One region of the Paenibacillus naphthalenovorans genome, then DNA from elsewhere that is predicted to be linked to it. Evidence: riboswitches for the same ligand, from Rfam matches in the RefSeq annotation. Region 1 holds a riboswitch; each other region holds the start of a gene.

Region 1 (10,101 bases):
GAGAAAGGGGACCATGCGCCGCCACTTGGCGGCATCGCGAACGGCACGTCCGAGGTGTCTGCGCCAAGCCTCGGGCACACCGGCGGCCGCTTCCCCGTCCGTCTCCGCGGTGGCCCAAGCTTTGAGAACCGAAGGGTCCGCCTCGTACTGCACGTTTTGGTCCCCCCGGTCCTGCAGCACGACGCGCAGCGGCCAGGCGCCGCCGGCAGTTGCAGGCTCCTCAAGCTTCAGGCATGTTCGAAAAGGCGTGCCGTCAGACTGCCAGCCAATGGAGATGAGCCAATCCTCCTCGTCCATCCACAAATCGGCGGCCGATTTGCTGCGGGAGAGCAGAGGAAATGAGCGCTCCAGCCGCTCAAGATTTTGACGCATGACCCCGTCTGCTTCGATCCAGGCGGGAATGAGCTGATCCATCCAAAGCTCCGCTGCGGGAGAGGCAGCCAGAGCGGCCGCTTCTTCATCCAGCAACAGCTTCCAGCCGAGCGTCCCGGCTTTCCACTTGGCAAAATCGGGCATAAAGCGGCCTTGCGTCAGCGCCTCTTTGACGGCCGGCGCCAGCCGCATCAGCTCATCCAGCTCGCGGCTGTAGTTCAGCCGCTGATGCATAACGGTGCTTGGAGCGGCCCAATAGTCCAGCGCCTCCAGCGTCGGAAGCAGCACACCTTCCAGATTCATCCATTCGATGACCTCAATGAACGTGCCGTAGAAGGAAGGAGCATGCCAGGCAAACAACCAGTCCCGCAGGTCGTAAGCGTCGCAGATGCCGCCGTTGTGACGGGTACCCCACAGGAAGAATCCGCCCTGAGGCGCCCATCGCACATTTACGCTGATGCTTCCCGTATCGATCATGGTATCCATTTTCCTTTCCTCAACTCTTCTTGTAATGCGCGAAGGCGAGAGTATTTTACGGCCAGCCGGTAGATGTAATCCTCCCAATCGTTCAGACGGTCCAGCTTTTTATATAGATTGTTCAGCTTTTTGAGCAATTTGGTTGCGGACTTGTAAGCGGTGCGGTTCTTCCCGGCAATGCACCGTTCCACCGCTTGGTGATACAGCGGCAGTACCAGTGCCGGGTTCTGCTTCTCTACGGATTGCAGATCGACGGAGTACAGGTCATTCGGGGAAACGCGGTTGGCCAACTGCAAATCGATCCAGGCTTTATACCGCCGGCCCTTCAGCAGATATGCCGAATAGAAGTTGTACGTGCGCGGCAGCAGCGCTACCATGACGGACACCCATTCCGCATCGTCGGATTGCCGCCCTACGGCTTCCATCCAATACTGGCAAAACTGCCGTAATTCCTCCTGCTGGGCGCGCTGTACCACCGGCAGCAGCCATCGCAGCCATGCCAGCATGCGTTCCCATGCCTGCTCTTTATGGCAGTGGTGCAAATAAAAGAAGAAATCCCGCGCCTCACGTTTGCTGAGCTGCTCCATCTGCCGCCTGGCGGCTTCGTCATCCCCCGCGATGACGGCAAAATGCGCGTCCGCCATCAGCAGCGCATCCTTACGCTTTGGCATCAGGTCCTTTGCTTGCAGCATATGCTGCAGTCGAGTCTGTTCCTCCGCGATCCATGAAGAGAGGTTTGCCATCCGCCACCAAACGCTGCGGTACACGGTGGGCCACGAAACAGGGGACTCCTTCCCGGACAGAGCGGACTCCGAAATCAGATGCAGCGTTTCTTTCCACTCCGCGGAATAGCTTTGCGTCAAGGCTTCCACATCCAGCGTCGGCGTAAGGCGGAGCAGCTCTTCCTGACACTTTCGTCCGATCGTTCTGCACCCGGTTTCAATATAGTAAGAAAGATACGATGCTTTCGTCTCTTGGTAAAACTGCTCGATCTTCCGCATGATGAACAGCAGCAAATGCAGATCATAGAGCTCCTTAAGGGGAGATTTCCAACCCTCGCCGTAGGGGGCAAGCTTTTCTTTGGCCGCGTTGTGGAACAGCTCGATCGAATGCTGCTGAGACAGCGAGAAGCCGTAAAACTGCTGGTCAAAAAAACGCTGCCATTGCACGGGGCTTTGTTCTTCTGTGGGTGGCTCAAGCCGATCCTGCTGACGTTTATCCGCCGTACGGCCGCCTGACCGGATCTGCTGCTGTCGGCTGCGAATCATAATGGCCTGCTTCAGCTGTTGAAGGAGAAGCTCGGGCCGCGCGTAAGAAGCATACAGAGTAAAGACGACCGCAGCAATATGCTCGCAGTTCCTTACGGTTGAACAACTGCATTCGCTTTTGCTGAAATGGTCGATGTCGATGATGACCTCGCAATTTGGCTCGAGCACCAAGGCATGCACTTCCACGCCGTGCTTCAGCTCGAGTCCGGCCACACGGCCTTTGTGGAAATATTCCCATCCCCGCTCGAGCCGGTCCAGTTCATAATCGCTCTGCAGATGCCTTGTCAGCTCGTGTATTCGATTTTTAGGGATCTGCAGCTTGAGCATGTTTCGCCCTCCGCCTGTTTTGTCTATCCTTATAGTGTATCAGATTTTGCATATGAATGCGTAGAAAATTGGTCGAGACCCGAGTTTTTGTTGGTCCGTCACTGGTTGCGGGCACAAGGGATTTGTGAGTACAATGAGGCAAAAGCGAATTTACCGCTGGAAGGACAGGTGGCCATGGGCATTAAATTCGGAAGGGAATACAACGACATCATCAATGATTTTACCGATGCACTGCGGGGAGTGGAAGGCTGCTGCGAATTTCTGGAGATGCCGGCGGACGATTGGGACGCCATGAGCGAGGAGGAACAGAAGGAATGCATGAAGACGTTGGCGGATGATCTGTTCTATGGACTGGGAGTAGAGGCGCAAATGAGCATAGGCGATTGTATGGTCACGCATGACCCCAAACGGCACTTGATCCGCATTGACCAAGGAGAAACGCTTACGACGGTCATCTATTTGGTATAGGAGGGATGGGCATGCACAGGAGATTAACGGAAGAGGAAGTGCAAGTCGGCCTGAACCGGACGGAAGGCTGGGCGTTGGAAGAGAACGGGAAATGGATCGCAAGGAAGTACCGCTTCGCGTCTTTCATGGACGGCATCGGGTTCGTGGATGAAGTGGCCCGGATTGCCGAGGAACTGAACCATCATCCGATGATTTCCATCGATTATCGGCTGGTGACGCTTCGCCTCACCTCGTGGAACGCCGGGGGACTGACGGAGCTTGACTTTACCAGCGCCCGGAGGTACGACGAAGCTTATGCGGGTTTTCGGAAATGAATCTGTTCTCATGCATCCTTATGCGGACCATACCATGCAGTGGAACTCTTCCATGCCGGTAGGGGTCATCCGTTGGTAGGTGTCCGTAATGATAAAACCGGCGCGGGTATACACACGGATCGCTCTTTCATTCCAAGTCATCACTTCAAGGTCGATTTGATTTTGTGGAGCCAACCGTTGGGCTTCCTGTACAATCGCTCTTACAAAATGAATTCCGTTGCCGCAGCCGCATAAATCGGGACGCATGCCCAGACCCAACCGGGTAACGCCCACCATAGGAAAAAACTGCACAAATCCGCTCAGCTCACCGCTTGCGTCCAGAACGGCACGGTACTGGTTCACTCGAATTTCAGCATCGGCGAATTCCTCTTGATCGGAAAGCATAAGCTCCCATGGCCGGAAATGGTAGGTATGGTATGGCGGAGGATAAACCCAGCTGCAGATGTCGCGGCAGTGCGCCTCCGTGAGCGGGGCAATATAAAAAATCCGGGGCTCGTTGGGTATCACTTTCTTTTCAGCTTCTCCCTTCGGGTGTATACTGTTAATATACAGCATATCACCCCATTAAAGGAAGTGATTGGATCTTGAAGCATGTAGTCAGTCAAGAATGGTTGTTTGAGCACGGCATCCAGGACCATATCGTGATCGCGGACTGCCGCTTTATATTAGGCCAGCCTGAGGCCGGAAAACAAAGCTATGATATCGATCATATTTGCGGAGCGTTTTATTTTGATCTCGAACGTGATTTGTCCGGTCCAAAAGAGAAGCACGGAGGGCGCCATCCGCTTCCCGATCCCGGGAAGCTTGCCGCCAAGCTTGGCCGGGCGGGTATCCACGAGCATTCCGTCGTTGTCGCTTACGACGATCAAGGCGGTGCGATGGCCTCGCGGTTTTGGTGGTTGTTGAAATATCTTGGTCATGACGAAGTCTATATTTTGGATAAGGGCTACTCGGCATGGAAGGAAGCAGGGTATCCCGTAACGGAGGAGCTGCCTGTGGAGCAGCAGGCCGTATTCACGCCGAAGGTACGCAGCGAGATGCTGGTGAATGTGGAGCAGGTGAAGAACCGGTTGAAGCGTCCAGGTACGGTGCTCGTGGATTCTCGCGAAGAGAAACGTTACCTTGGCCTCGAGGAAACGATCGATCCGGTGGCCGGACATATTCCGGGAGCGAAGCAGTATTTCTGGAAAGAAGGATTGCAAGCTTCAGGGGGATGGAAGGATGCTTCGGAGCAAAAGGCCAGGTTCGCAGACTTGCGCAACGCCGATGAGCTTATCGTCTATTGCGGCTCCGGTGTGACGGCGTGTCCGAACGTGCTGGCGCTTAGCGAGGCCGGATTCGACAATGTCAAGCTGTACGCAGGCAGCTGGAGCGATTGGATCAGCTATAAGGACAATCCGGTGGCGACAGGAAAAGAGTAGGAAATGGGGATTCCGTGTCAGACACGGTTGGAGGACTACGATCATTTGCCGTTGGCATGCTGATCCGGTCCTCCTTGTTTTTTCATCCGGGGCTGTGTATGATACACCGGCACTCTTATCTTATATTTCCGATCAAAGCGTCCCTGTCAAAAGCTTTCGCCTTTTCTCTTCACGGTCCTTATCGCTGAGTTTGGGACATGTAAAGCAGTAATTCCCGCATGCTTTTTCCGTTTTGTAGTATAGGCAGCACGCGGCTTTCACCCGGAGTAAACGATCCGGATCAGCAGGAGACTCGACCATTTTAAAATTAAGATCCAGCAGATTGGTTTTTTTCTCGAAAATCCGGGGTCCGATGCGGTGTACCAGAACGGCAAAATCGTCCTTAATCCGGCTTCTCGTCTCTTCATCCTCCGCTTCCCCGATCATCACGTCAATCGTATAATACAGCCGGGTGACCAATTGGGCCCACAGCTGAGCCGTTGGAATGCCGGCGGCTTCGGAGACGGAGGCGATGAGAGGCTTCACCTGCCCGATATACCAATGATGAAAAATCGCACTCAGCCATTCTTCTCTGTTATCGGCAGGGCAGGGCGTGCCGACGCAGGAATCCGCTCTGAAAGCCAGCGCAGGACCATCGGAGTGATGGCGGAGCTGCAGCTCCAATTGATCCAGATGCAGGTTCAAGGCCGCTTGATGGCAAGAAACGGTATACTGCAGAGCAGAACAGACTTGAGTAACCCAAGCGATGAAAAACATGCCGCCTACGTCGATATGCGATCCCTTCAAAGCTTCCGTATAGATGCGAATAAACCGGGACATCTCCTCCAGTCTCAACAGGCTGCCCAGACGGAATCGGTGTTCTGCTCCGGCGATTCCGGTTTCGGATAGTCCAAACCGCTGTTCAAGCACTTGGTTGACCGGTTCCTGAAGAGTCATGATCCGGCGCTCCTTTCTGGCACATCAGGCGAATGATTTGGGGGACAGTCCCCGATCCCAATGAGAATTATAATCATTATCATTAGGGAAATCAATAGAAATCACAGCATTCGGAACAGATCGGATGCAGGAGGCTTCCGCATGGTTTCTGCAAAATAGAAAGCCCTGCAGGCTTGTCCGTCCGTTTCGTCCGTTTTTGCGAACGATCGGATCGGGCCAAACACTGAGGGCTTCCGAAGCTGCATTGCGAATCCGTTGACCAAATCAATTGGCGTCGGTCATGAGTTGTTTGTACTGCTCGTCCGACAAAATACGCCGGGCTGTCACATAACGATTGGCGTAGTAAGATTCGCTCATTTCAGTAATCGTAACGCCTTTGTTCGTAGCCGAGTGGTAGAACTTGCCGCCTCCCACATATACGCCGACATGAGAAATGCCTTTACCGTCGGTGTTGTAGAACACGAGGTCGCCGGGACGGAGCTGATCTGCGGCTACCCATTGGCCGGCTTGGGCTTGGCCTTTGGAGGAATGGGGAAGTTCTATACCGAACTTGTCGAACACCCAAGAAGTATAGCCGGAGCAATCAAAGCCGTTTGTCGTATTGCCTGCCCATTTGTAAGGCGAGCCTAAACCCGCGTTTACCGCTGCGCTTAGTGGGGTTTCAGCAAATGCGCTGCCCACGGAAACACTGCAAAACATAGCTAACGAAAGTGCAAAACCTACAAGCTTCTTTTTCAAAAAAAGTTTCCCCTTCCGGTGCCTACGAGGTTAGCTGAAGGGTTCGGTTGAAGGTTCCCTATGATCACTGACGTTGTTTGTCGAGATCAATTCACCCGGTTATGGATCCCCCGTTTTCCTAAACAGAAATTCGGCAAAATTTTCTTTTTTTTGATTTCGGATAAACATATTCGAGGAAAACTGCACTTTTCCTTCTTTTGTAACAAAATTGACACATTTAAGCGGTTTAAATTGAAAATTTTGTTTAATTGAATCGGGGATATAACAACACAAAGACACCGGTCCATGGCGGACCGGTGCTTCTGCGGTCTTATTAGGATATCAGCTACGCTTTCTCCGTCCAAAGCGCATATTGTGTGCTGATGGCCCATACTTTAATAAACATTTGAACCAGCCGATAGGCTTGTAATCCGATCAGGGCCAGAAAGCCGGCCCAGAAAAACGAGGCCGCCATCACCGCGGCGGACACGGCCAAAGCGATTCCTGCTACGGATAAAGAAATCAGCATAATGGCGGGCAGATGGCGAATCACAAACAGCAGGGTGTAAATGGCCGACCTGCCATCGGTTTTTCCGATCTGAAGGAACAAAAAGACGAGCTGGAGCACAAACCAATAGGCGATGTAGCCGGCCAGCGCCGGCGCCAGCGCTTTCCCGAAGGAAATATATGAAGTCTGATGCCCGTACAGCTCTATTGTATAAGGAACCAGCCAGTAGAGCGGAGAGAGCAGCAGCGCCAGTTGGATGAAGTAGAGGCCGAAGAAGGGAAGAGACAGCTTTCGAATCCCCTCCACGAACCGGTAGCCTGCGTTCATGTCCCGATGTTGAAGCGAGTAATATACCCCCGCATTAAGCAGCGGATGCACCAGCATTCTTAATCCCAGGAGGCAGATGCCCCACCACAGAAACGGCTCCAGCAGGTCCGTCTTCATGATCTGAAAATGACCTTCGATCCAGAACAGCTGCGAAGCTGTGACGGGCAGGTCGCTCCCCGGATAACGATGGAGAAGGGGGAGGACGACGGATTGAATCAGCTTATACAGCGCGACGCCCCAGATGAGATTGTATATAAAGAGGGTAAAGACGGCAAAAGGCTGCTGCCAGGCCAAGGTCCAGCCTGCTTTGATCCGGTTCCACATATTCCTCGCTCACCTCACCATGCGACCCAGCCAAACAAGGTCTCCAAAATTTTCACAACACTTACGTTCCATCGCACCGACAGCTTCTTATCGACTTCCGTTTTCATAAAGCCGTTGATCCGCTTGTTCTCCAGCACGATAGAGTGCTCCGGGTCTATGGCCGCCCACGACAGCGGAGCCGTGTGATTCAGCTTCATGATGACTTCGCTGTCGGCGCCGTTCCATGTTTTATCGAGTTGTGTTCCATCGGCAAATTGAAAACGGACCGGGACATTTTGGTAGGTGCCTCCAAGCTTGCGCAGCTGCACGCTGTTCTCATAGTAGGTTTGGCCATTTTCTGTCACCTGCTGCACTTTGATGCCGGTTACGGCGTAGTCGACCATCATGCCGTTATAAACGTATTGATCAAAAAACGGCTGCCAACTGGTTTTCGTCACATCTTCTACGACTTGTTGAAAATCCGACGTAGTCGGGTGCTTGAATTTCCAGCGCTGGAAATACGTTCGCATGATCTTGTCCATGGTCTCTGCTCCGACCTGACGTTCCATGGCCTTCAGCACCAGCTTGGCGCGGGTATATACATTCTCGGCATAGTGATGGTGTCCGTCATAGCTCCAGGCATTCTTCAGCAGCGCCGCCGGATTGGTGATGTAGCTCGACTCCACGAGCAGATTCGGGCGAACGCCGTATTCCGCTTCCATTAACTTGTCTTCCACATAAGAGGTAAAGCCTTCGTCGAGCCACGCCTCTTCAAATTCATTGCTGGCGACCATGCCGTAAAAAAATTGGTGGCCGATTTCATGCACCACAACCCGTTCCAGCTCCAGACTCGGGTTCTCTTCGGCTGCTCCCCATGCGGTAATCAGCGTAGGGTATTCCATTCCTCCGGCTCCGTTGCCCTCCTCCGGCGGCACGACGATCGACAGCGTGTTGTAAGGATAACTGCCGTACCACTGAGAGTATCGGGCGAGCGCTTTTTTGGCGGCTGTCATATAACGGGCCTTCAGATGCTCATGCTTCGGATCCAGATACAGCTTGATGCGGACGCCGGGCAGATGAGGAGTGGCGTAGGGTTCTTCATGGTATATAAAATGCGGCGAAGCGGCCCAGGCAAAATCATGCACATCGTCGGAGTAAAACGAGTAGGTTTTCGTTTTGCCGTCATCGGAGACGGGTTTGGTCGGGAAGCCGGTGGCCGCTACCTTATAGGCGGAAGGCACCTTGATTCTAACGTCGAATATGCCAAAGTCCGCGTAAAACTCCGAATTCCCGTGATACTGGTGCAAATTCCAGCCCTCATCTGTCCGACCGCGGGTGCCTTTGGGCTCGTATACGGCGATTTTGGGAAACCACTGGCCGGCCATCACAAAATCGTTCGCATAGCCCATTCTGGCGAAAACCTGCGGCAGCTTCACGGAAAATTGGGTCAGCAGATCTACACTTCCGCCCGGCATGACGGGCTTTGGAAGCGGTACCCTGATCAGGGTGTTGTCGTCCTTGTTGCCGTCATCCGGCTGGACATACTCCATCCGGTCGATCAGCTCCATCTCGGCTCCGTCAAGCGTTCGAATGGAGCTGACCGTCATGCTGCCAAAGCTGTCTTCCTTGCGGACATCGTCCCGCAGCTTCCCGCCGGATTCCTTCATGAACGTCGTTTTCTTGGACTCGAACGCATTGGGATACAAGTGAAAATAAAGCTCCTGCACCGGGCGACTTCCCGGGTTTTTCCAAGTCATCGACGAGGTGCCTTTAATCAGCTTGCCATCGGCATCCAGTTCTACGTTGAGATGATACTCGACGATGCGGTTGGATAATGGCTTCGGCGCCGGTTTCTCTACAGGCTTGACCGGCAAGCTGGGAGGTGCGGGAGGAGGGGCCGCCGGTTCGTTCACTCGTCCGCTAACCGGCTCCGCATGTGCTGTCGGCAAAAAAATGCCCGTAGATGAGCCGTCCGCTTGTCCCCTGGCTTGAGGCCATGCCGGCGCCTCAACGATGGAGTGCCCCGCGGTTGACCTTATGGGCTTCAGGTTGAGCGGATCCACCCCCCCTTCAGCAGGGAACACGGCAGGGTAAGCGGCTTCGGCGGAAAGCTTCCAACCGGCGGAAGGAGTTCCCGACCGGAAGTCGGACGACAGCAGGGCATTCGTCAGCAGTGTGACACCGCAGGCGAAGATTGTAAGTAAGCCCCATGATACAATGGGGCTGCCGATTCGTTTTTTCATCCATATTCACCCCGTTGACAAGCATCTACAGCATGTATATGTTTGTGGGACGAGGATTATTTCTGCCTTTTTTCCTTTACGGGTTTTTCCCGGGCATTTGCGTTTGGGAACGGAGCGGCTTCGATTTATTTACATGCTCCGGTACTTTGGCTACAATAATAACGAGTGAGATTGAACTATGCGGAACTTTGAATTATAGGATAGGGATGGTGTGCCTTGTGGATATAAATGAAAAGAAAAAACTGCCTTCACTTAATATTGTCAGCAATAAGGAAACGAAGCACCGCGGCTTTGGCCAAGGCTCGATCGACCTGAGCCAATTATCCTGCGTCATTATTGACGAGGGAGAAGCCTATATCGATCAGGGGGCGCTGCATGCCAAGAGCAAAATAGAAAAAGGGATCAAGTTTACCACGAACA
Region 2 (10,101 bases), 600 kb from region 1:
AGTTCGGTCCCTATCTGTCGCGGGCGCAGGAAATTTGAGAGGAGCTGTCCTTAGTACGAGAGGACCGGGATGGACGTACCGCTGGTGTACCAGTTGTCTCGCCAGAGGCACGGCTGGATAGCCAAGTACGGAAGGGATAAGCGCTGAAAGCATCTAAGCGTGAAGCCCCCCTCAAGATGAGATTTCCCAGTAAGTAAGACCCCTTGTAGACGACGAGGTAGATAGGTTCGGGGTGGAAGCACGGCAACGTGTGGAGCTGACGAATACTAATCGGTCGAGGGCTTATCCAAAAAGCACATGAAGATGATCAGCAGCTTGGTTTCGATCCAGTTTTCAGGGCGCAAGCCTTGAGAAATGAATACGTTTGGTGATGATGGCGGAAGGGAACCACGCGTACCCATACCGAACACGACCGTTAAGCCTTCCAGCGTCGATGGTACTTGGACCGCAGGGTCCTGGGAGAGTAGAACGTCGCCAAGCAAATGTATTCAAAAAGCCTGCAAGTCATTTAATATGACTTGCAGGCTTTTTGTACTTCAGGATAATATTACGCTTATACATGGAAGCCTCCCTCGATGTAAATTGGATTTTAACATACATAACATTCCGATATTCCCTTTATTGGTAAAGAGCGGTTGAATGAATCAGGGCAAACAGACTGCATACTAACTGAAGATTTGCAACTTTAGAGCTGTAATGATATCCAGCAAGAAAGCTGATATATGGAGATGACGGATCTAGATTCGAATACTCCAAAAAGCTCGGAAGCTACGTCGAAGGAAAGCGTAAATTCACAAACCACACCTCAAGGAGGAATGAGTTCATGAGCAAAGTGCAAAATAACAACGAAAATGAAGAACTGGCCGAATTAGGAACCCATGCCGCGGGAGCAACCGACCTGCATCATACGCGGACAACGAATGAGGCCGTACAAATCGATCCTCCTGTAGGTAATCAGCCGGGAGCCGTTGATAACCGAAGCGGGAAGTTTGATGTGAAGAAGAACGGAAAGCCAATCTGACCTCATGGATCGGTCACAGGCATTAGAGAAAGAGCAGGGATCCGGCGGAAGCACAAGGATGCCTGCTCTTGCTATTGGTCTTTTATGATTATTCCACATCTGCGAACAATTCCTTCAGCATCCGTTCCCGGTTTAGCAGGAACTGTTTCATAATGATATAATGATCGGTTTCTTCCAGAGTTATCTGTTCAATGCCCTTGTCCGTAAGATTGTACATCAGAGCGTCGGGATATCCCATTAAAATGGGAGAATGAGTAGAAATAATAAACTGGGAGTTTCGATTCACTAAAGCGTGAATACGGGCCAGCATGGACAGCTGCTTAAAAGGAGACAAGGCCGCCTCGGGCTCATCCAAAATGTAAAGGCCATTCCCTCCGAAACGGTGAAGGAAAGCCGCGAAGAACGATTCTCCATGGGATTGCTCGTGCAGTGATTTGTCGCCATATGACCGTATGATAGGGGGGGCCGAGGACTGCTCACGATCCATTTCATCAATGTTCGTTGCCAGGTTGTAATAGGTTTCGGCGCGGAAAAAGAAGCCGTCTTTCGGTTTACGGACTCCGCGTACCAAACGGATATAGCGGTGCAGCTCGGAATGCGATGAACGGGTAGAAAATGTAAAATGGAGACTGCCGCCCTCCGGATTAAATCCCCATGCGATAGCCGCCGCTTCAAGCAGTGTGGATTTTCCCATTCCGTTCTCGCCTATAATATAGGTTACTTTGGGGTGCAAAGGCAAAGAGGTGAGTTCGCGCAAGGAAGGAAGATTAAACGGGTATGCTGTAAATGAGGGAATCCGGTCCCTTAACAGCTCGATACTCCTCAAGTAAGCGTGTTGCTCTCTGAAAACCATACGGCGCCGCTCCTTTCCCATGATCCTGAACAAGTTTATGATACAAAAAAACAAAGGCAAAGGCACCCCATCCCAACCAAGAGTGAGGTGCCTTCATTTAAACACCAAGCGTGGTCCTGAAACTAAGCGATAAAGCTACATACGTGAAAATCCTTCATCGTGCAGATATTCGATCGCCTCAGCATAGGTGTCAAAAGCGGACTCCAGATGAAGTCCCGAGTACACATACCACATTTCGTCTTCTTCCAGCAGCACAAGCGTATGGTTATCCGGACCGATCCATCTTTCTTCTTTTGCATCTCCAATAATGGCCTGTTCCTCTGTTGTTCTCGGGGAGAGAGAGCGGATGGAGGCCTCTATGATCGCATGAAGCTGTTCCTTGGAGAAATCACGAATATTGACCAAGCCTTTGTCATCCTGATCGTAACCATACAGAAGACCGGCATAAACAAAACCGTTACCGTTCGGATGCAGATGATAAACCACAATCTTTTTGTCATGGGCGCTTTTTTCATAATGATAATTGATCCGGCCCAAGGATACATTTTTACGTTCCAACTCCGGGAACGATTCCACAACGGCACGTTTTTCTTCAAAAGAAAGCATGATATCCCTCATAACATAGCTTATTGAATTCCAATTGATTATATCATAGGACATCCCGACCGCACCATGATCACATCTTTTGAAGATAAACGGTTTATTTGCGTGTTTTGGCAATCAAATCTGATACGGTGACGAACTGATAACCCCGCCGCGTCAGCTCGGGTAAAATTTGTTTAAGAGCCTCTACGGTCTGGGTGCAGTCCCCTTGAAGATCGTGGAACAGCACAATATCGCCGTTGTGGGCATTGTCCAGAACCTGGCGGACAATTTTGTCTACGCCCGGCTTTTTCCAATCCTGCGTATCCTGATACCAAGACCACATCACGACCGTAAGTTGATCCTTTTTGACAGATTGAAGCAAGGCATCATTGTAAAAACCTCCAGGGGGACGGAAAACGTGCGGCATTTGTTCTGTGATATCGAATATAACCTCCTGGGTTTGGCGGATTTCTTCTACGAGACGTTCGGGGGGAAAGTTTTTCAAGTAATGATGATCGAACGTATGATTGGCGATTTCATGTCCCTCGTTTACCTCGCGGATGGCAATGGCAGGGTACATCTGCACGCGTTTGCCAATAACGAAAAAAGTGCCTTTAGCCCCGTATTGATTCAGCAAATCCAAAATCTGCGGCGTATACACCGGATTCGGCCCATCATCAAACGTAAGTGCGATCAGCTTCTGATCCGTCTCGACGTTCCATACGACCTCGCTGTTTGAGGGTGCGGCGCCGGTAAGAAACAGGACCACCAAAGCAATCATGAACCTACACATACGGCGATGCATAACGAATCGACCTCCGTTCTGACATGACCATCTTAGGTTTTGGACGTCAGAACAAAAGTATGCGGCAAGTCCGGCAGCCAAAAAAAAGCAGCCGCCTCGATGGAGAGACGGCCGCTTCGTGCTATGGATGAGAATCAAATAAGATCATGAACCGAGAATATATACTTTTACTTGTTGAATTCCGAACATTCTTGCTTTATTTTTGCTCTCAGGCAGGAAAATGTCTATGCGGTTGCCTTTCACCGCACCTCCTGTATCGGTTGCCGTGGCGTACATTCCGCCGGCAGGAAGACCATCATACGTATAACCCTCGACATACACTTTAGAGCCGAGCGGGATCACGGACGGATCTACGGCAATGGTGCCCAGACGCAGCGGGTTGCCCATATAGTCGAGTCCCGCATAACCGCCGTTCTCATCGGCAGAAGCAGTATAGGCCGTAGCCTTGGCTACGATCACTTTGGAATAATTCGGTACCTTGCTAACCTTGTTCACCGGGCGGTACCATGCGGGAGCATGATATTGGCCGTCCGTGCTGAGAATCGCGATCCGGTTGATCTTGTCCCATTGGGTTTTGATTCCGAAAGTATCGGAAATCAGCCGAAAAGGGACATACACGCGTCCGTCTACAAACTTGGCCGGGTCCGTAATTTGAGTCGGCTTTCCATTAACCGTCATGCTCCGGTCACCGGTCGACAGCGAAACGGTTTTGTCGCTGCTCTGTATTGTAATGGTGAATCGGGAACCGTCTTGTTCCCACTGAAGCTTGTACCCGAGCTTGTCCGTAACCGCTCTCGCGGGGACCTGAAGTTTGTGATTCTCATCCACAAAAGGCTGTGCATCCGGAAATGCCACGAGCTTTTTGTTTACCTGTACCTTGACGTCATCAGCCAGGCGTACAGGTTCCTGCGCATGTGCGGGTATAGATGCCGTTAAAACTGAAGGCACGGCAAATACACATGCCAGGAGCATGTTTTTGAAACGAAAATTCATGATGCGTTCCCTCCTGTTTTTGCCTCCGAGGTTAGTTGTCGGGTTCGGGAAGAGGTTGTTCCCTAGCGCAGCCGTGCAGCCTGCAAGCATTCACCCCAAGTGCTTAGTCCCCCGTACGTACACATAATTAAGCTGTACGATTCGGCTTTTAAAAGCCTAACATAGGATAATGTTCCGGTTCAATGCACAAAATCATCCAATCATTCCCTCATAATGGAATTGCTTCTAGCGCCGGTTTTCCTCATGCTGCATAATCCTGTACAATAAAAAGAACGACACGGCCAGAATTGAAGGGAAGAGATCATGTACAGACGCGATTATCTCATGCGGTTGATTGAGCAGACGACGGAAGTGCTGCATAAAGTAATGTTCGCAAGGAAAAATCAAAGTTTGCAGGAAGCCCTTGAACTGTTGAATCAGGCCATGCGTCAATTGTTAGGGCTGAATTCCAGGCTGATTCACGCTTTATCTACCAAGGATTTGCTCGCACTGCTTTCCAAGGACGGACATGTCGATCAAGGAAAAGTGCTGGCTTTAGGAGATATGCTGAACGCGCGGGGCGCTGCACAGAAAGAGAGCGGTCACGCGGCTGCTGCAATTAAGGACGGCTTAAAGGCGCTGGACTTGCTGCTCACCGCCAGGGAGATGGATCCCCGGGATGAATTGGGCGGGATGTTCAAAGAGCGGATCGATGCGGCGCTGGCTCTCGCGAACCGTGCGTCTATGCCGACGGATACCATGCATAAGCTTGTTTTTTATTATGAGGATTGCGGACAATATGCCAAAAGCGAGGATGTTTTATTTCATTTATTGGACGAGCTAAACGAGGATGAACATCTCCGTGAGGAGTGGATAACGGTGCTGGATGAAGGGATACGCATGTACGAACGCTGGCGTTCTGTCGAAGAAGAGCGGCTGGCTGCAGGCAATTTATCCAAGACAGAAGTCGAAGACGGCCTCGAGGAACTGAAGAATATAAAAATAAAACATGCCACTATCAGGAAAAATCTGAATGAATAGGGTACGAAATGCGAACTATTATTTATGTCTTTTTAGTTAATGTTCGTCTTTTGTAGTTGACATCCAGTGTTAAAGCCTGTTAAACTGAAAACGTATCAGCGAATGGATAATCATTCGGAAAAAGTCGAATAATCTCTCGTATATCATCGGGAATAAGGCCCGAAAGTTTCTACCCGAAAACCTTAAATTTTTGGACTACGAGTGAGCGATAGTATAGAAGGTCTGCACTGCGGTGCAATGGCCTTAGCTTTCGCTTGTGGATATTTCTTGTCGTCCTGCCGATAGACTGTGCATTAGCGGTCCAGCGTCTATCAAAAGGACGTTTTTGTTTTTATATCAGCCAGATGATAAACGACATGGAGGTTTACGGATGTCAGTTCTTGTAGGAGTCATTATGGGCAGTCAATCGGACTGGGAGACGATGAAGCATGCATGCGGCGTGCTGGAGGAACTGGGTGTGCCCTATGAAAAAAAAGTCGTTTCAGCACACAGAACGCCTGACCTGATGTTCGAATATGCAGCGTCGGCACAAGAGCGGGGGCTGAAGGTGATTATTGCGGGCGCGGGCGGAGCCGCGCATCTGCCGGGTATGGTAGCCTCCAAGACAGTGCTGCCTGTGATCGGCGTTCCGGTCAAAACGTCCACGTTGAACGGTCTGGATTCTCTGCTGTCCATCGTACAGATGCCAGGCGGCGTTCCCGTCGCTACGGTGGCCATCGGACATGCCGGGGCGACGAATGCCGGTCTTCTCGCAGCGCAGATGCTTGGGGCATTCGATCCGGAGCTGCAGCGGAAAATAACGCAACGGCGCGAGCGCATCGCAAAGACGGTAGTGGAAAAGAGCGTGCTGGAATGACGCAAGAGAATATGGCAAGCAAGGCGTACAATCCTGATCGGGTGCATGCACCGGGGGCAACCATAGGCATCCTTGGAGGCGGGCAGCTTGGCCGGATGCTGGCTTTGGCCGGACGCGCGATGGGCTACCGCTTTGTTACGTTGGATCCGATGCCGGATGCGCCCTGCGGACAGGTGGCCGATCGCCAGATCGTTGCAGAATATTACGATGCGGCGGCGGCAAGGCAGTTAGCGGAACAGTCGGATGTCATTACGTATGAATTCGAGAACGTGGATGCGGGAGTGACTTCCCTGTTGATGGCCGAATCGTATGTGCCGCAGGGCAGCCGATTGCTTTACACCACGCAGCATCGGCTGCGCGAGAAACGGGCGATTGAAGCTGCCGGAGTCAAGGTAGCACCTTATGCGGAGATCAAAAATGAAGAGGAGCTGCGTGAAGCGGTACGGCGGTTTGGAACCCCCTGCGTGCTCAAAACGGCAACGGGCGGCTATGACGGCAAGGGCCAATGGATCATCCGTTCGCTGGAAGAAGTGCAGGAGGCTTATGACGCTTTGAGCAAGGCCAAAACGGAGCTGGTACTTGAGCAGTTTATCCGGTTTGAGAAAGAAATATCCGTGATTGCGGCCAGAAGCCCGCGGGGGGAAGTCAAGGTGTTTCCGCCGGCCGAGAACGTGCATGTGAACAATATTTTGCATCTGTCCATTGTTCCGGCTCGTGCGCCGGAAGCCGTGTTGAAGAAGGCGGAAGCGATGGCGCGGCAAATTGCCGAAGAGCTCGATGTGATCGGTCTGATTGCAGTAGAGATGTTTCTGACGGCCGATGGAGAGCTGTACGTCAACGAGCTTGCGCCGCGTCCGCATAACTCCGGTCATTATACGATGGAAGCGTGCCGGACATCGCAATTCGAGCAGCATATCCGGGCGATATGCAACCTTCCGCTGGGCGATACGGCGCTGCTCTCTTCTGTAGTGATGGTTAACGTATTGGGCGAGCACGTACAGCCGTTGCTGGATTGGATCGTGAATCCGGAATCGGAGCGGGTTGTGCCCGGCGTGACGGCGAAGCTCCACTTGTACGGCAAGCATGAAGCCAAAACAGGAAGGAAAATGGGACACGTCAATCTGCTGTCCGAAACGGTGGAAGCGGCATTTCATTGGATAGAGGCTTCACATATTTGGGAATCTATAGAAAAGAATTAAACGAAGGATGGGGAACCAATGATCAATCGCTATACAAGACCCGAAATGGGCGCTATTTGGACGGAAGAAAACAAATTCAAGGCTTGGCTGGAAGTGGAGCTGCTTTCTTGTGAAGCCTGGTCCGAGTTGGGCGTCATTCCGAAGGAAGATGTTGTCGAGCTGCGCAAAAAGGCAAGCTTTGATATTGAGCGCATCTACGAAATTGAACAGGAAACCCGCCACGACGTCATTGCGTTCACCCGTGCGGTATCCGAAACGTTGGGACCTGAACGCAAATGGGTGCATTACGGTCTGACCTCGACGGACGTGGTGGATACGGCTCTCGGTTATTTGCTCAAGCAAGCCAACGAAATTCTGGAACGGGACATCATAAACTTCATCGATATTGTTCGTGACAAAGCCATCGCTTATAAACATACGCCGATGATGGGACGGACGCATGGCGTACATGCCGAGCCTACGACCTTCGGCTTGAAAATGGCGCTCTGGTATGAGGAAATGAAACGCAATCTGGAGCGGTTCCGCTTTGCTGCCGACGGCGTACAGTACGGTAAAATCTCCGGCGCCGTAGGCACATACGCCAACATCGACCCGTTCGTAGAGGAATACGTCTGCGGCAAGCTCGGCACGAAGCCCGCGCTGATCTCGACGCAGACGCTGCAGCGCGACCGCCACGCGGAGTATATGGCTACGCTCGCTTTGATCGCGACTTCGCTGGACAAATTTGCGACGGAAATCCGCGCGCTGCAAAAGAGCGAGTTCCGCGAGGTGGAGGAGCCGTTCGCCAAGGGACAGAAGGGCTCGTCGGCTATGCCGCACAAACGCAATCCGATCGGCTGCGAAAGCATCTCCGGTTTGGCGCGTGTGATCCGCGGTCATATGGTGTCCGCATACGAGAACGTTACGCTGTGGCATGAGAGAGATATTTCCCATTCGTCCGTGGAACGTATTATTTTACCGGATGCGACGATTTTGCTTAACTATATGCTGAACCGTTTGGGCAGCATCGTGAAAAACTTGACGGTGTTCCCGGAAAATATGAAGCGCAACATGCAAAGCACATACGGCGTACCTTTCTCCGGTCGCGTAATGACAAAGCTGATCGACAAGGGCTTCAGCCGCGAGCAGGCATACGATACGGTTCAGCCGCGAGCGATGCAGGCGTGGGAAGAGCAGCGCTCGTTCCGCGAAATTATTGAGAATACGCCGGCGGTACGGGAAGTTTTGAGCTTGGAAGAGATCGAGGATGCATTTGATCCGAGTTGGCATTTAAAGCATGTGGATACGATTTTCAAGCGTTTGGGCTTGAGCTGATAAAGGGGAGGCCAGAAGGACGATGAGCGCTGCGACAACGGCCATTTCAAGCGCGGAAGCCTATGTGAAGGCTCCGCTGCTGTATAAGGGCAAGGTGCGGGAACTGTACGATCTCGGCGAACACTATCTGATTGCGGTCACCGACCGGATCTCGGCATTCGACTGGGTGCTCAGCCCGGCCGTGCCGGACAAGGGCAACGTACTGAACAGCTTGAGCAAGTTCTGGTTCGAGCGGACGGCTTCGATACAGCCGAATCATATGGTTCATGGGGATGTGGATAAGCTCGGCGATCTGATTACGGACCGCGAGGTGATGAAGGACCGCTTTATGGTTACGCGCAAAGCAGAGCGGATCGATATCGAATGCGTGGTCCGCGGGTATATTACGGGCGGCGGTTGGCGCCAGTATCAGCAGACAGGCGAGGTAAACGGACATAAGCTTCCGGCAGGAATGCGGAAAAACGAGCGGTTTCCCCAACCGATTTTCACCCCTGCTGCAAAGAACGATGTCGGACATGACGAAGACATTTCCATCGAGCGGATGAAAGAGCTGGTTGGAGCGGAGCTCACGGAACAGCTGCAGGAAAAGAGCATCCGGCTGTACGAGTTTGCTCATGCGATTTGTGCCGAGCGCGGCATCATTTTGGCGGATACGAAATTTGAGTTTGGACTTATTGACGGCGAAATTATATTAATTGATGAAATTTTTACTCCCGACTCCTCCCGATTCTGGGCGCAGGAAAAGTACGAGCTCGATATTGAGATCGACGGTATGGATAAGGAGCCGGTACGTACGTATTTGGCAGGCACAGGCTGGGACAAGAACAGCGAGCCGGATCCTTTGCCGCTGCATGTAGTGGAAGAAACATCCAAGCGTTACCGCGATATTTATAACCGTTTGGTGCAAGGGTAATTGCCGCTCTGCGGTAGATCGAACGAACAAACATTTTGCAGGAGGTACTTATCCGATGTTTAAAGCGACCGTGTATGTAACGATCAAGCAAAGCGTACTAGATGTTCAGGGAACCGCCGTTCAAGGCGCGCTCCATTCAATGGGTTTTGACGAGGTGGAGAAAGTAAGAATCGGCAAGTATCTGGAAGTGGAATTGAACACCGATGACCGCGCGGCTGCGGAAGAGCGTTTAAAGGCCATGTGTGAAAAGTTGTTGGCCAACACGGTGATCGAGGACTACCGTTTCGAGCTGGTACAGGCCTAATAAAAGGAGGAGCACGAACAATGAATTTTGCGGTACTGGTATTTCCGGGCTCCAACTGCGATATCGACTGCTATAAAGCGGTGGAGGATACGATCGGACAGCCTGTGGATTATGTATGGCATACAGAGACGGATTTGTCAAAATATGACTGCATCATCCTTCCCGGGGGCTTTTCCTATGGCGATTATTTGCGTACAGGCGCTATCGCACGGTTTGCTCCTGTGATGAACGCTTTGGT
Region 3 (10,101 bases), 1.4 Mb from region 1:
TCAGGTGTACGGTTGAACATCACCCCCATCCGGTCCATCAAATGGATGATGCCGGGCGCCGCTTCACACATCGCTTTAACAGGCGGCTGGTTCGCGAGGAAGTCTCCTCCGTATACCGTATCGTCAAAATGTTCCCACGGAGAGTCGCCTTCTCCTTTTGTATTAACCGCTCCGTTGATACCACCCTGGGCGCATACGGAGTGGGAGCGCTTGACAGGAACAAGGGAGAACAAGTCTACGTGAACTCCAGCCTCGGCCGCTTTGATGGTGGCCATCAAGCCCGCCAGACCTCCACCGACTACAATGATTTTTGAATTCGCCATGATCGTCCGCCCTCCTTAACCTTTTGCCATTTGAGGCACTTGCTGGAATGATGGGTCCATAAATGCCGTCAACGACAAGATAAACATGATGGACATGATAACAAAAACGCCCATCCAGACATAAGTAGATACTCGCTGTGCGCGCGGACCTATGGTAATACCCCAGCTGACAAGGAAAGACCACATTCCGTTGCTGAAGTGGAATACGGCTGCAATCACACCGATCACGTAGAGCACGAAGTAGACGGGATTGACTACAATACCGTGCATGTGGACGCCGATCTCACCTTGGTCAACCGTTCCGATAGCAATCTGAAAGCGAGTTTGGAAAAAGTGCCATGCCACGAAAATAAACGTGATTACGCCGGTCACACGCTGCAGAAAAAACATCTGGTTGCGGAAATACCCGTAGTTAGACACGTTGTTGCGTGCTGTATATGCTACATACAGACCGTAGATGGCATGGTATGCCAGCGGAATCCAGATCCCGAAAATCTCCAGGAACAGGACCAGCGGCAGCGAATGCAGCCAATGCACTTGCTCCATAAAGCCCGTGTGTCCACCGCTGAACGCTTTGTAGTTCGTCAGCAGGTGCTCGATCAGGAAGAAACCGACCGGGATGACACCCAGCAATGAATGAAGCTTTCGAGAATAATACGAGTTCTTAAACATTAGTAATTCGTTCCCCCCTTAAGGTCAAGGCTTGTCACTATTTCGTCAAAACCATCTTTCATTGTACTCCCGCATACTTAGAGCGTCAACAGAAAACGCTACAACTATTTTCCATGAATCGACATGCTTTTATGCAGAATACGCCGAAAAATGTGAACGGGAAGTGACATATACCATACTACTCTTGAATCGCTTATAATGGAAGTGCGGATTTTTTATATATCGTTATAACAATACTGCATATGTAAAAAGGAGACGGTTCTTATTATGGAACTCATTGATGTTTTCGCTGCCGTCGTCGAGCAGCAAAGCTTGAATAAAGCCTCTCAACTGCTGAATATTTCACAGCCTGCCTTATCGCGCAAAATCATGCGGCTGGAGGAGGAGCTCGGTGTCCAGCTGTTCAAGCGCATAGGCAAGCGTCTTGAGCTGACCCGGGCCGGTGAGATTACCTATGAATATGCTCTCGATCAGCAGCGGCTGGAACGCAAGCTGCATGAAACGCTGCAAACCTTCAAAACGGGTGTGCAGCCTGCCAGCATGATCATTGGAGCAAGCTTGACTACGCTGCAGTCTACGCTTCCGGACCTGATTACGATGTATATGAGGGAATACCCGAACACCGATATTAAAGCGATCACCGGCAAAACCCATGAAATCGTGCCGCTGGTTAAAGACAGAAAAGTGGACATCGGACTCGTCGCTTCCAAAATCGATGATCCGTCCCTCACCTGTGTTCCCTTGTTCGACGACCACCTGTGCCTTGTTTTGCCGGACGGTCATTCTTATACCGGCAAGACGGAGCTCAAGATTCACGATCTTCACGGGCTGCCGATGATCCTGTTCTCGCGAGGCACCTGGTACCGTGTCCTGATGGACGAGATCTTCCAACGCTATGCCGTCCATCCCGACGTCAAGATGGAAATCGATTCGTTCGAAGCCATCACGCGTCTGGTTTCCACCTGTAATGCGGGCACCTTGCTTCCCGAATCCTATCTCCGCCGTAATTTAATGGAAGACAACCAATTGACCGTACGTTATATACCGGAGCTGAAGCAAACCAAAAGAACGACCTCTCTGCTGTATACAGATGATGCCGTTCTCCAGACTTCCATCGGTCTTTTCATTGATCAGGCGGTGCGTCATTATCAACAGGCCAGGACGGTGGGCGTTTAGCCTTTTGGGGTTCACTTGCCCCTTGAGCCAAGCGCCTCAGCCGATGGTGATTTTACCTTCAGGGTAACGGTACAGCTCCTTATCCGTTTTCTTTCCAAGCGCGTAGGCCAAAGTCATCGGTCCAAGCCGCCCGGTGAACATCGTCAGAGCGATAACGACTTTACCGAATTCGGTGAGCTGGGGGGTTAGGCCCATGCTTAATCCCACGGTGCCGAAAGCGGAGGTCACTTCGAACAGGATAACCAAAAAGGCGTGATCCTCCGTCGTAGAGAGCAGCATCGTTATGAAAACGACCATAAAGATCGCGAACATGGTCAGTGTGATCGCTTTGAGAATCCGGTCCTTTCCGAGCCGGTAGCGAAACATGACAATGTCTTCCTTTCCCCGAACCATCGCAACCAGCGCCCCGACCAGGATGGCGAAGGTCGTCGTTTTGATTCCGCCGCCCGCCGAACCTGGAGAAGCGCCGATAAACATAAGAATAATGAGAAAAAATTGCGAAGCTTGTCTCATCTGGGAGACGTCCACCGTGGTAACCCCTGCGGAACGGGGGGTCACGGAATGCAGCAGCGAAGCCAGCAGTTTACCGGAACCGTTTAATGCTCCGAACGTTTTGTGATTCGTAAATTCAAAGATCAGCAGAATCACAAAGCCGATAACGGTGAGTGCCCCTGTAGTGCTCAGTACGACTTTTGAGTGAAGCGAGAGCTTTCGGGTTTTATGATATTCCAGCAGATCCGCAATGACAATAAAGCCGATTCCGCCAAGCACGATCAGAATGATCGCCACCAAATTGACAATCCAATCGTAAGCCAGATGAGACATGCTGCCGAATGGCTTATGGATCGCGCCGAATAAATCGAAACCTGCATTATTAAAGAATGAAATGGCATGGAAAATGCCGTAATAAATCGCCTGGCCGGGTTCCATCTCGAACGACCAACGGACCGAAAAAATCACCGCCGCTGCAAACTCAATCGTTAAAGAATATAAAAGAACCTTGCGTATTAACCGGACGATCCCTTCCATGCTGCCCTGATTCATTGCCGTCTGCAGCACCAGACGTTCTTTGAGCGAAATCTTCCGCTTGAACACAAGAGCGATCAAAGCGGCCATCGTCATGAAGCCGAGTCCGCCAATCTGAATCAGCAGGATAAGGACAAGCTGCCCGAACGCGGAAAAATACGTGCCTGTATCCACCAGCACGAGTCCCGTTACGCATGTCGCTGAAGTAGCTGTAAATAAAGCGTCCAGGAAGGGCATGGACTCCCCGCTGACCGTTGCAATCGGCAGTGAAAGCAAGACTGCGCCAATCATAATAATCAAAGTGAAGCCATATACCAAAATTTGCGGCGGTGACAGCCTCATAATCAATCCAGGTTTCAAGCCTTGGCACGTCCTTTCCGTCTCCCGGGAGCATCAAATCTGCTCCGTCCGCCTGCTAGCGGATGACTTCATTCTCGAATGTTTCGATCTGTTCGTTTGTTCCAATCACGACCATAACGTCGCGCTCTTCGAAAGTATCTTCCGCTGTAGGCGCAATGATGACACCGTTCTTTCTATTGATCGCCACGACACTGCATCCGTAACGCGCCCTGGGATCAAGCTCCTTCAGCGTCCGTCCGGCAAGCCTTTTGGGTACGGCCAGCTCCGCAATGGTGTAGTCATTGGACAGTTCAATATAATCAAGCAAATTGGGAGAAACGAGTTGATGCGCTACGCGTATCCCCATATCCCGTTCGGGATAAATGACCCGGTCAACCCCGATTTTGTTCAGCACTTTGCCGTGAAGCTCGGACAGCGCTTTGGCTACGACCGTTTTGACCCCAATGTCCTTTAATAGAATCGCAGTAAGAATGCTCGCTTGAATATCGTTGCCGATCGCCACCACCACGCAATCGAAATTCCGGATGCCCAGCGATCGGATCACCTCTTCTTCCGTCGAGTCCGCTACCACCACGTGCGTCAGCTTGTCGCTCATCTCCTCCACCGCTTCTTCGTCCACATCGATGCCAAGCACCTCATAGCCCAGTTTCAGAAGCTCCTCGGCAAGACTTGAACCGAATCGTCCTAATCCAATGACTGCGTATTGAGTGTTTTTCATCCATTCGTTTCCCCTAACCAATCGTAATTTTGCCTTCCGGATATCTGTACAATTCCTTCTCCGCCTTCGGACCCAGTGCATAAGCCAATGTCAGCGGACCCAGACGTCCGGTAAACATAGTAAACGCGATAAGGATCTTGCCGAGATCCGACAAATCCGGTGTTAACCCCATCGACAAGCCAACCGTGCCAAAGGCCGATGTCACTTCAAACAAAATCATCAGGAACGCATGATCCTCCGTTGTAGAAAGAATCATCGTGATCGTGACGACCAGCGCCAAAGCGACCATCGTAATCGTAACGGCCTTCAGAATCCTTTCTTTGCCTAACCGGTGACGGAAGAGTACAATGTCTTCCTTCCCGCGGACCATCGCGATCATCGCGCCAACCAGCGTGGTAAAGGTCGTCGTTTTGATCCCTCCGCCTGTAGAGCCGGGAGAAGCACCGATGAACATCAGAATGATGATAAAAAACTGCGTCGCCTGCCTAAGCCCGGCAATATCAAGCGTATTGGCTCCAGCTGTCCGCGGTGTAACGGATTGAAACAGTGAGGCGAGTATTTTGCCGGACCAGTCGAGCGGTCCAAGCGTTCTGGAATTCGTAAATTCGAAGATAAATATAATCAACGCCCCGATTCCGATCAAAAAACCGGTAGCGCTTAGCACCACTTTGGTATGAAGCGTCAGCTTTTGGTTCCTTCTATAATCCATGAGGTCCGACAGAACGACGAAACCGATTCCACCCAAAATGATGAGTCCCATCGAAACCGCGTTGATCACCGGATCAGCTGCATAAGCCGTCAAGCTGCTGAATTTTCCCGTTACCGGCCCGAAAATATCGAAACCGGCATTGTTGAAGAAGGAGACGGCATGAAAAATACCATAATAAGCCGCTTTGCCGGGACCCAAATCAACCGACCATCGAACAGCGAAAATAACGGCAGCCGTAAACTCAATCGTGAGCGAATAAATCATCACCTTACGGATTAACCGCACAATGCCTTCAAGACTGTTCTGGTTCAGTGCTTCTTGCAAAATAAGCTTTTCTTTAAGTGAGATGCGCTTTTTCAGGGCAAATGCGAATAAGGTAGCCATGGTCATAAACCCGAGCCCGCCGACCTGGATCAATAGCATGATAACCATCTGGCCGAACAGGGTAAAATAAGTGCCCGTATCCACAACGACAAGTCCGGTTACACAGGCTGCCGATGTCGCCGTGAATAAAGCATCCAGGAAACGCATCGGTACACCGCTGGCCGAGGCCGCGGGAAGCGACAACAGCATGGAGCCGATCAAGATCATAACAGCAAAACCGATGACCAAAATTTGCGGAGGCGTGAGCTCGACTTTCCTGGCAATGGTTTTCATGAATGCACCCCTATTTGACGTTTCAGGCAACAAAAAAGACACTGGAAACCCAATGTCAATTTAAGGTTCCTGTAATTCAAGCCTACGAGGTTAGCTGTCGGATTCGGATGTACAGGCACCCTATCAGCGGATTGTATCCGCTGAATTCACCCCTAAACTCATGGTTCCCCCGTTTTCCTTTAGAAATTCGGCTCGCTATTCAATTGATATGAATTATAATCCTCTTTTCATTGAAGTACAAAGCCTTGTTTCACCTGAATGCACCGGATTTCGCAAAATTACGACATATGTAAGCGTTTTTATAGGTGTGGCGCTTCGCTTTGCTGAATATTGCCTCACGTAGCTCTTGTTATCATTGGATTTGCTTATGGAATGTATGCTACCTTAAAAGAATAGACTGTTATTATCCCATATCTGCTAAGGAGCATTTCATGCCGAAACGACGATTCGAACCTCCACTGCTGCTTCTGGCCGTCCTTGGCCTGATGCTGTACCTGGGCGTTACGTTTGCCTCCGCCTATTTGGACAAGACTCGCCTCCCTAAAGACGATGCCGAAGACCTTCCCGTCGTTACAAAGCAGCAAGCGGCGAATGCTGCGATGAGCTTTGTCCGCAACCGCTTTGCGATAGGACCAGGCGCACAAGCCCATACCTTGTACCAATCTTACCCGGTAAGAAACGGCTATTTGCTAAAGGAGCAGCTGTACGATCAATACAAGAAAAAATATGAAGGACGATTTCCCCTCGAATATTTTGAGGTGGAGATTAACGACATCGAAAAGGGCGCAACGTACTATGTGGCGGTGAATTATAAAACCTTGGCCATATTCGGATTCTCGATGAGCCGGACCGCAACCGCCAGAAGCGAATCCGTAAGCTCTCCGGATGCCGGCCTCCTGAAGACGGCGAATACCGCCATTCGGGAGATGGGCTATGACCCCGCGGAATTTGCATTGACGGGCGAATCCGGGCGGGCCGGGAACGGAAGTCTCATCTTCCGTAGCAAGACGGAGCGAATAGGCGAAGCCCCGCTGGAGCTTCACCTGAAAGTGTCCGGCAGCCGGGTCACTGCGTTTGTGCCGGTATTTACGGTTCCGGATGCGTTCATGGCCTGGCAGGAAGCGCAGGATCGCCGTTCCGCTTTAATGACGCGGATCAGTATCGGAATCTCGCTTGTGATGACACTCGCGGCGCTGATCCTAGTTGTGCGGCGGCGGCGTGACATCCGCTATGCGCGCGGTGCGCTGCTCACGTTTTTCTTCGTGGCGATTTATATCGTCAACAATTTTAATATGATCCCTGCGTTCCGAACGATGCACGGAAGCGGACCTTCCTGGCCAGTAGCCCTGTTTTACTTATGGTTCACCAATATTGTTGTCGGACTGATGGCCCTTTCGACGTATTTGGCCTTGAGTGCGGGGCGGCGGCTCTGGCTCGACCGCGGATGGAATCCCTGGCCGGTTTGGCGGGACTCTGTATTCGGAGGCGAGGTATGGAAAGCGGCGGTACGAGGTTATTTCATTTGCTTGTTCATTTTGGGCCTGCAGCAAACCATGTTTTTTATCGGTACCGAAGTGTTCGGCGTATGGACGGTCAGCGACCCGGCCGACTCCGTATACAACATGACCTATCCCGGTCTATTTCCGTTGATGGCCTGGGTGGCCTCCATCTCCGAAGAGGCGGTGTACCGGCTGTTGGGCATCGCCCTCATGCTGAAGCTGACACGCAGCCGTTTCCTGGCCGTACTGCTGCCGAGCGTCATTTGGGCGATGAGCCATACCCAATACCCTATTTACCCGGTGTACACCCGATTGGTCGAGGTGACGGTCATCGGATTGATATTCGGTTATGTATTCTTGAAATATGGCTTGCTTACCGCTCTGTTCACCCATGCGTCCATGAACAGCATCCTGATGGGGCTCTCGATCATGTTCGTCGGAGAGCCCGAACAGGTCGCTATCGGCGCGGCTTATTTGGCGGCGCCATTGGCTATCGGCCGGGTGCTGTCTCTGCTGCACGCCGGATTCAATCGACGGCCCCCGTCGTTTCCCCCGCCGAATCCTTCGCCGGATCCGAATCCGCACCCTGGCTCCGGCCGTTTAACGCCGTTATGATTTGCTCCGCCAGCTTTGGACCGATACCAAGAGGCTTAAAGTCTTCAGGCTTGGCCTCTTTTATTTTTTTCAGGGAACCGAAATGCCTCAGCAGCGCTTTCCGCCGTTTCTCCCCAACGCCGGGCACGGCATCCAGCTGGGAAACGACCATCGACTTGGCCCTCGTTTCCCTGTGGAAGGTGATCGCGAATCGGTGCACTTCGTCCTGGATGCGCTGAAGCAAATAAAATTCCTGGCTGTCGCGCGGCAGGGGCACAACCTCGGCCGGATCGCCCATAAGCAGCTGCGCGGTTTTGTGCTTGGCGTCTTTTACCAAACCGCAAACGGGTATAAAGAGTCCGAGCTCGTTCTCAAGCACGTCCACCGCAGCAGCGATATGCCCCTTTCCGCCGTCAATGACAACGAGATCCGGCAGCGGCAGACCTTCCTTCAGCACCCGTTCATAGCGGCGCCTTACTACCTCGCGCATCGTTTCATAGTCGTCCGGTCCCTTTACCGTGCGTATTTTGTACTTGCGGTATTCCTTACGGTCCGGCTTGCCGTCCGTAAATACAACCATCGCCGATACGGGGTCCGAGCCTTGAATGTTGGAGTTATCGAACGCCTCGATGCGCCGTACGACGCCCGTGCCCAAATAGCGGCCTAGGTTCTCCACCGCCTTGACCGTACGCTCCTCATCCCGTTCAATCAAACGGAATTTTTCTTCAAGCGCAACCCGGGCATTCTCGCAAGCCATATCCACCATATTCTTCTTCAGGCCCCGGCGCGGAATATGCACCTTTACCCTCAGCCAGCTTTCAAGCGCCTCCTTGATTTCGACTTTGGCCGCCACTTCATGTTCTTCCGATTCAGCATCGGAGAAGCCGGCCTTATGCTCCGCTTTCCCGGCAGGATCGCCTGCTTCTTCCTGCTTCTGCCCCGCTCCCCACGCCGGCAGGAAGACTTCCTTCGGCAGCGCCGGATTCTCGCTGTAGTACTGCGTCACGAAAGTGAGGAAGTCTTCATCCGCCTCGCCATAATATGGAAAGAGAGAGGCGTGGCGTTCGATCAGCTTGCCTTGGCGCATGTACAGGATTTGCACACACATCCAGCCTTTGTCTACGGCAAACCCGAATATGTCCCGGTCCACGGTATCCGTTGTCGTAATTTTCTGCTTTTCCATCACGGCATCGATTTGCAGAATATGATCACGGAGTTCCTTTGCCCGCTCGAAGTTCAGCTCCTCTGCAGCTTCGTTCATTTTACGAGTCAGCTCCGCCTTGATGGCATGATGTCCGCCGTTTAAGAAACGGCTGATCTCTTGGACCATCTTGTCATACGTATCCTGCTCCACCTCATATTCGCAGGGGGCGATACATTGGCCAAGATGGTAATACAAGCATACCCGGTCCGGAAGCGTCTTGCATTTGCGCAGCGGGTACAACCGGTCCAGCAGCTTCTTCGTCTCCTGTGCCGCAAAGGCGTTCGGGTAGGGTCCGAAATATTTGGCTTTATCCTTCAGTACCCGGCGGGTCACCTCAAGCCGCGGATGCTTTTCATTCGTAATTTTAATATATGGAAACGATTTGTCGTCCTTAAGCAGAACGTTATATCGCGGAAAATACGTTTTAATCAGGTTGGCCTCAAGAATGAGCGCCTCCACATTGCTGGCCGTAACAATGTATTCGAAGTCGACGACCTCATTGACCATCAACTGCGTCTTCACGGTATGACTGCCGGTAAAATAGGATCGCAGCCGGTTGCGCAGCACTTTTGCTTTGCCGACATAAATGACGGTGCCCTCCCGGTTTTTCATCAAATAACAGCCGGGCTGCTCCGGTACGAGCGACAGCTTGTTTTTGATGGCTTCCAGCGTCTTCTTCCGTTCCTGTAGGTGATGGGCTCCCCCTTCGTGCTCGGTCATCTGCGCTCCTCCTTTCCATAACAAAAAGCTCTTTTTCCAGCATAGCAGAAAAAGAGCTTTTTCGTCACCTTACTCGCCTGCTGCCAATTTATTGATAGCGGCTCAGTACGTTTTTCAGGGCATCCTTGGACTGGAAGCCGACAACCTTGTCCACCGGCTGTCCGTCCTTGAACACAATCAGCGTAGGAATACTCATAACGCCAAAACGGGAAGCGGACTCCGGATTGTCATCCACGTTCACCTTGGCGATTTTTACACTGTCGCCGATTTCTTTATCCAGCTCCTCAAGTACAGGAGCGATCATTTTGCAAGGACCGCACCAAGGAGCCCAGAAGTCTACTAGAACCGTACCGGATCCTTCTACTTCATTAGTAAAGGATTGGTCAGTAACATTTACGATTGCCATATTTTATATATTCTCCTTTCGGTTTGGTATGCCAACA

The links. Region 1 has a riboswitch for cyclic di-AMP ahead of IJ22_RS21765 (C40 family peptidase). Riboswitches for the same ligand answer to the same signal wherever they lie in the genome.
Region 2: linked by a shared signal. The riboswitch ahead of IJ22_RS24790 (stalk domain-containing protein) and the one ahead of IJ22_RS21765 (C40 family peptidase) in region 1 are both predicted to bind cyclic di-AMP.
Region 3: linked by a shared signal. The riboswitch ahead of IJ22_RS15010 (TrkH family potassium uptake protein) and the one ahead of IJ22_RS21765 (C40 family peptidase) in region 1 are both predicted to bind cyclic di-AMP.

What each region holds. Positions count from the first base shown of each region.
Region 1 is NZ_CP013652.1:4,436,019-4,446,119, forward strand. Features, by position in the region: gene IJ22_RS21730 (DEAD/DEAH box helicase) at 1-849, opposite strand, end outside; gene IJ22_RS21735 (hypothetical protein) at 846-2,444, opposite strand; gene IJ22_RS21740 (hypothetical protein) at 2,619-2,912, shown strand; gene IJ22_RS21745 (4a-hydroxytetrahydrobiopterin dehydratase) at 2,924-3,226, shown strand; gene IJ22_RS21750 (GNAT family N-acetyltransferase) at 3,245-3,781, opposite strand; gene IJ22_RS21755 (sulfurtransferase) at 3,811-4,647, shown strand; gene IJ22_RS21760 (hypothetical protein) at 4,780-5,583, opposite strand; gene IJ22_RS21765 (C40 family peptidase) at 5,848-6,321, opposite strand; cyclic di-AMP (ydaO/yuaA leader) riboswitch at 6,326-6,467, opposite strand; gene IJ22_RS21775 (hypothetical protein) at 6,647-7,459, opposite strand; gene IJ22_RS21780 (M1 family metallopeptidase) at 7,474-9,681, opposite strand; gene IJ22_RS21785 (YwhD family protein) at 9,888-10,101, shown strand, end outside.
Region 2 is NZ_CP013652.1:5,040,723-5,050,823, forward strand. Features, by position in the region: rRNA gene IJ22_RS24760 (23S ribosomal RNA) at 1-290, shown strand, start outside; rRNA gene rrf (5S ribosomal RNA) at 364-480, shown strand; gene IJ22_RS24770 (hypothetical protein) at 824-1,021, shown strand; gene IJ22_RS24775 (AAA family ATPase) at 1,110-1,874, opposite strand; gene IJ22_RS24780 (hypothetical protein) at 2,010-2,480, opposite strand; gene IJ22_RS24785 (polysaccharide deacetylase family protein) at 2,575-3,264, opposite strand; gene IJ22_RS24790 (stalk domain-containing protein) at 3,409-4,257, opposite strand; cyclic di-AMP (ydaO/yuaA leader) riboswitch at 4,263-4,414, opposite strand; gene IJ22_RS24795 (DUF6483 family protein) at 4,561-5,277, shown strand; purine riboswitch at 5,394-5,495, shown strand; gene purE (5-(carboxyamino)imidazole ribonucleotide mutase) at 5,648-6,133, shown strand; gene purK (5-(carboxyamino)imidazole ribonucleotide synthase) at 6,130-7,332, shown strand; gene purB (adenylosuccinate lyase) at 7,351-8,646, shown strand; gene IJ22_RS24815 (phosphoribosylaminoimidazolesuccinocarboxamide synthase) at 8,669-9,559, shown strand; gene purS (phosphoribosylformylglycinamidine synthase subunit PurS) at 9,615-9,863, shown strand; gene purQ (phosphoribosylformylglycinamidine synthase subunit PurQ) at 9,884-10,101, shown strand, end outside.
Region 3 is NZ_CP013652.1:3,055,319-3,065,419, forward strand. Features, by position in the region: gene sdhA (succinate dehydrogenase flavoprotein subunit) at 1-323, opposite strand, end outside; gene IJ22_RS14990 (succinate dehydrogenase cytochrome b558 subunit) at 339-995, opposite strand; gene IJ22_RS14995 (LysR family transcriptional regulator) at 1,263-2,171, shown strand; gene IJ22_RS15000 (TrkH family potassium uptake protein) at 2,208-3,539, opposite strand; gene IJ22_RS15005 (potassium channel family protein) at 3,613-4,275, opposite strand; gene IJ22_RS15010 (TrkH family potassium uptake protein) at 4,289-5,641, opposite strand; cyclic di-AMP (ydaO/yuaA leader) riboswitch at 5,706-5,844, opposite strand; gene IJ22_RS15015 (CPBP family intramembrane glutamic endopeptidase) at 6,073-7,755, shown strand; gene uvrC (excinuclease ABC subunit UvrC) at 7,667-9,658, opposite strand; gene trxA (thioredoxin) at 9,747-10,064, opposite strand.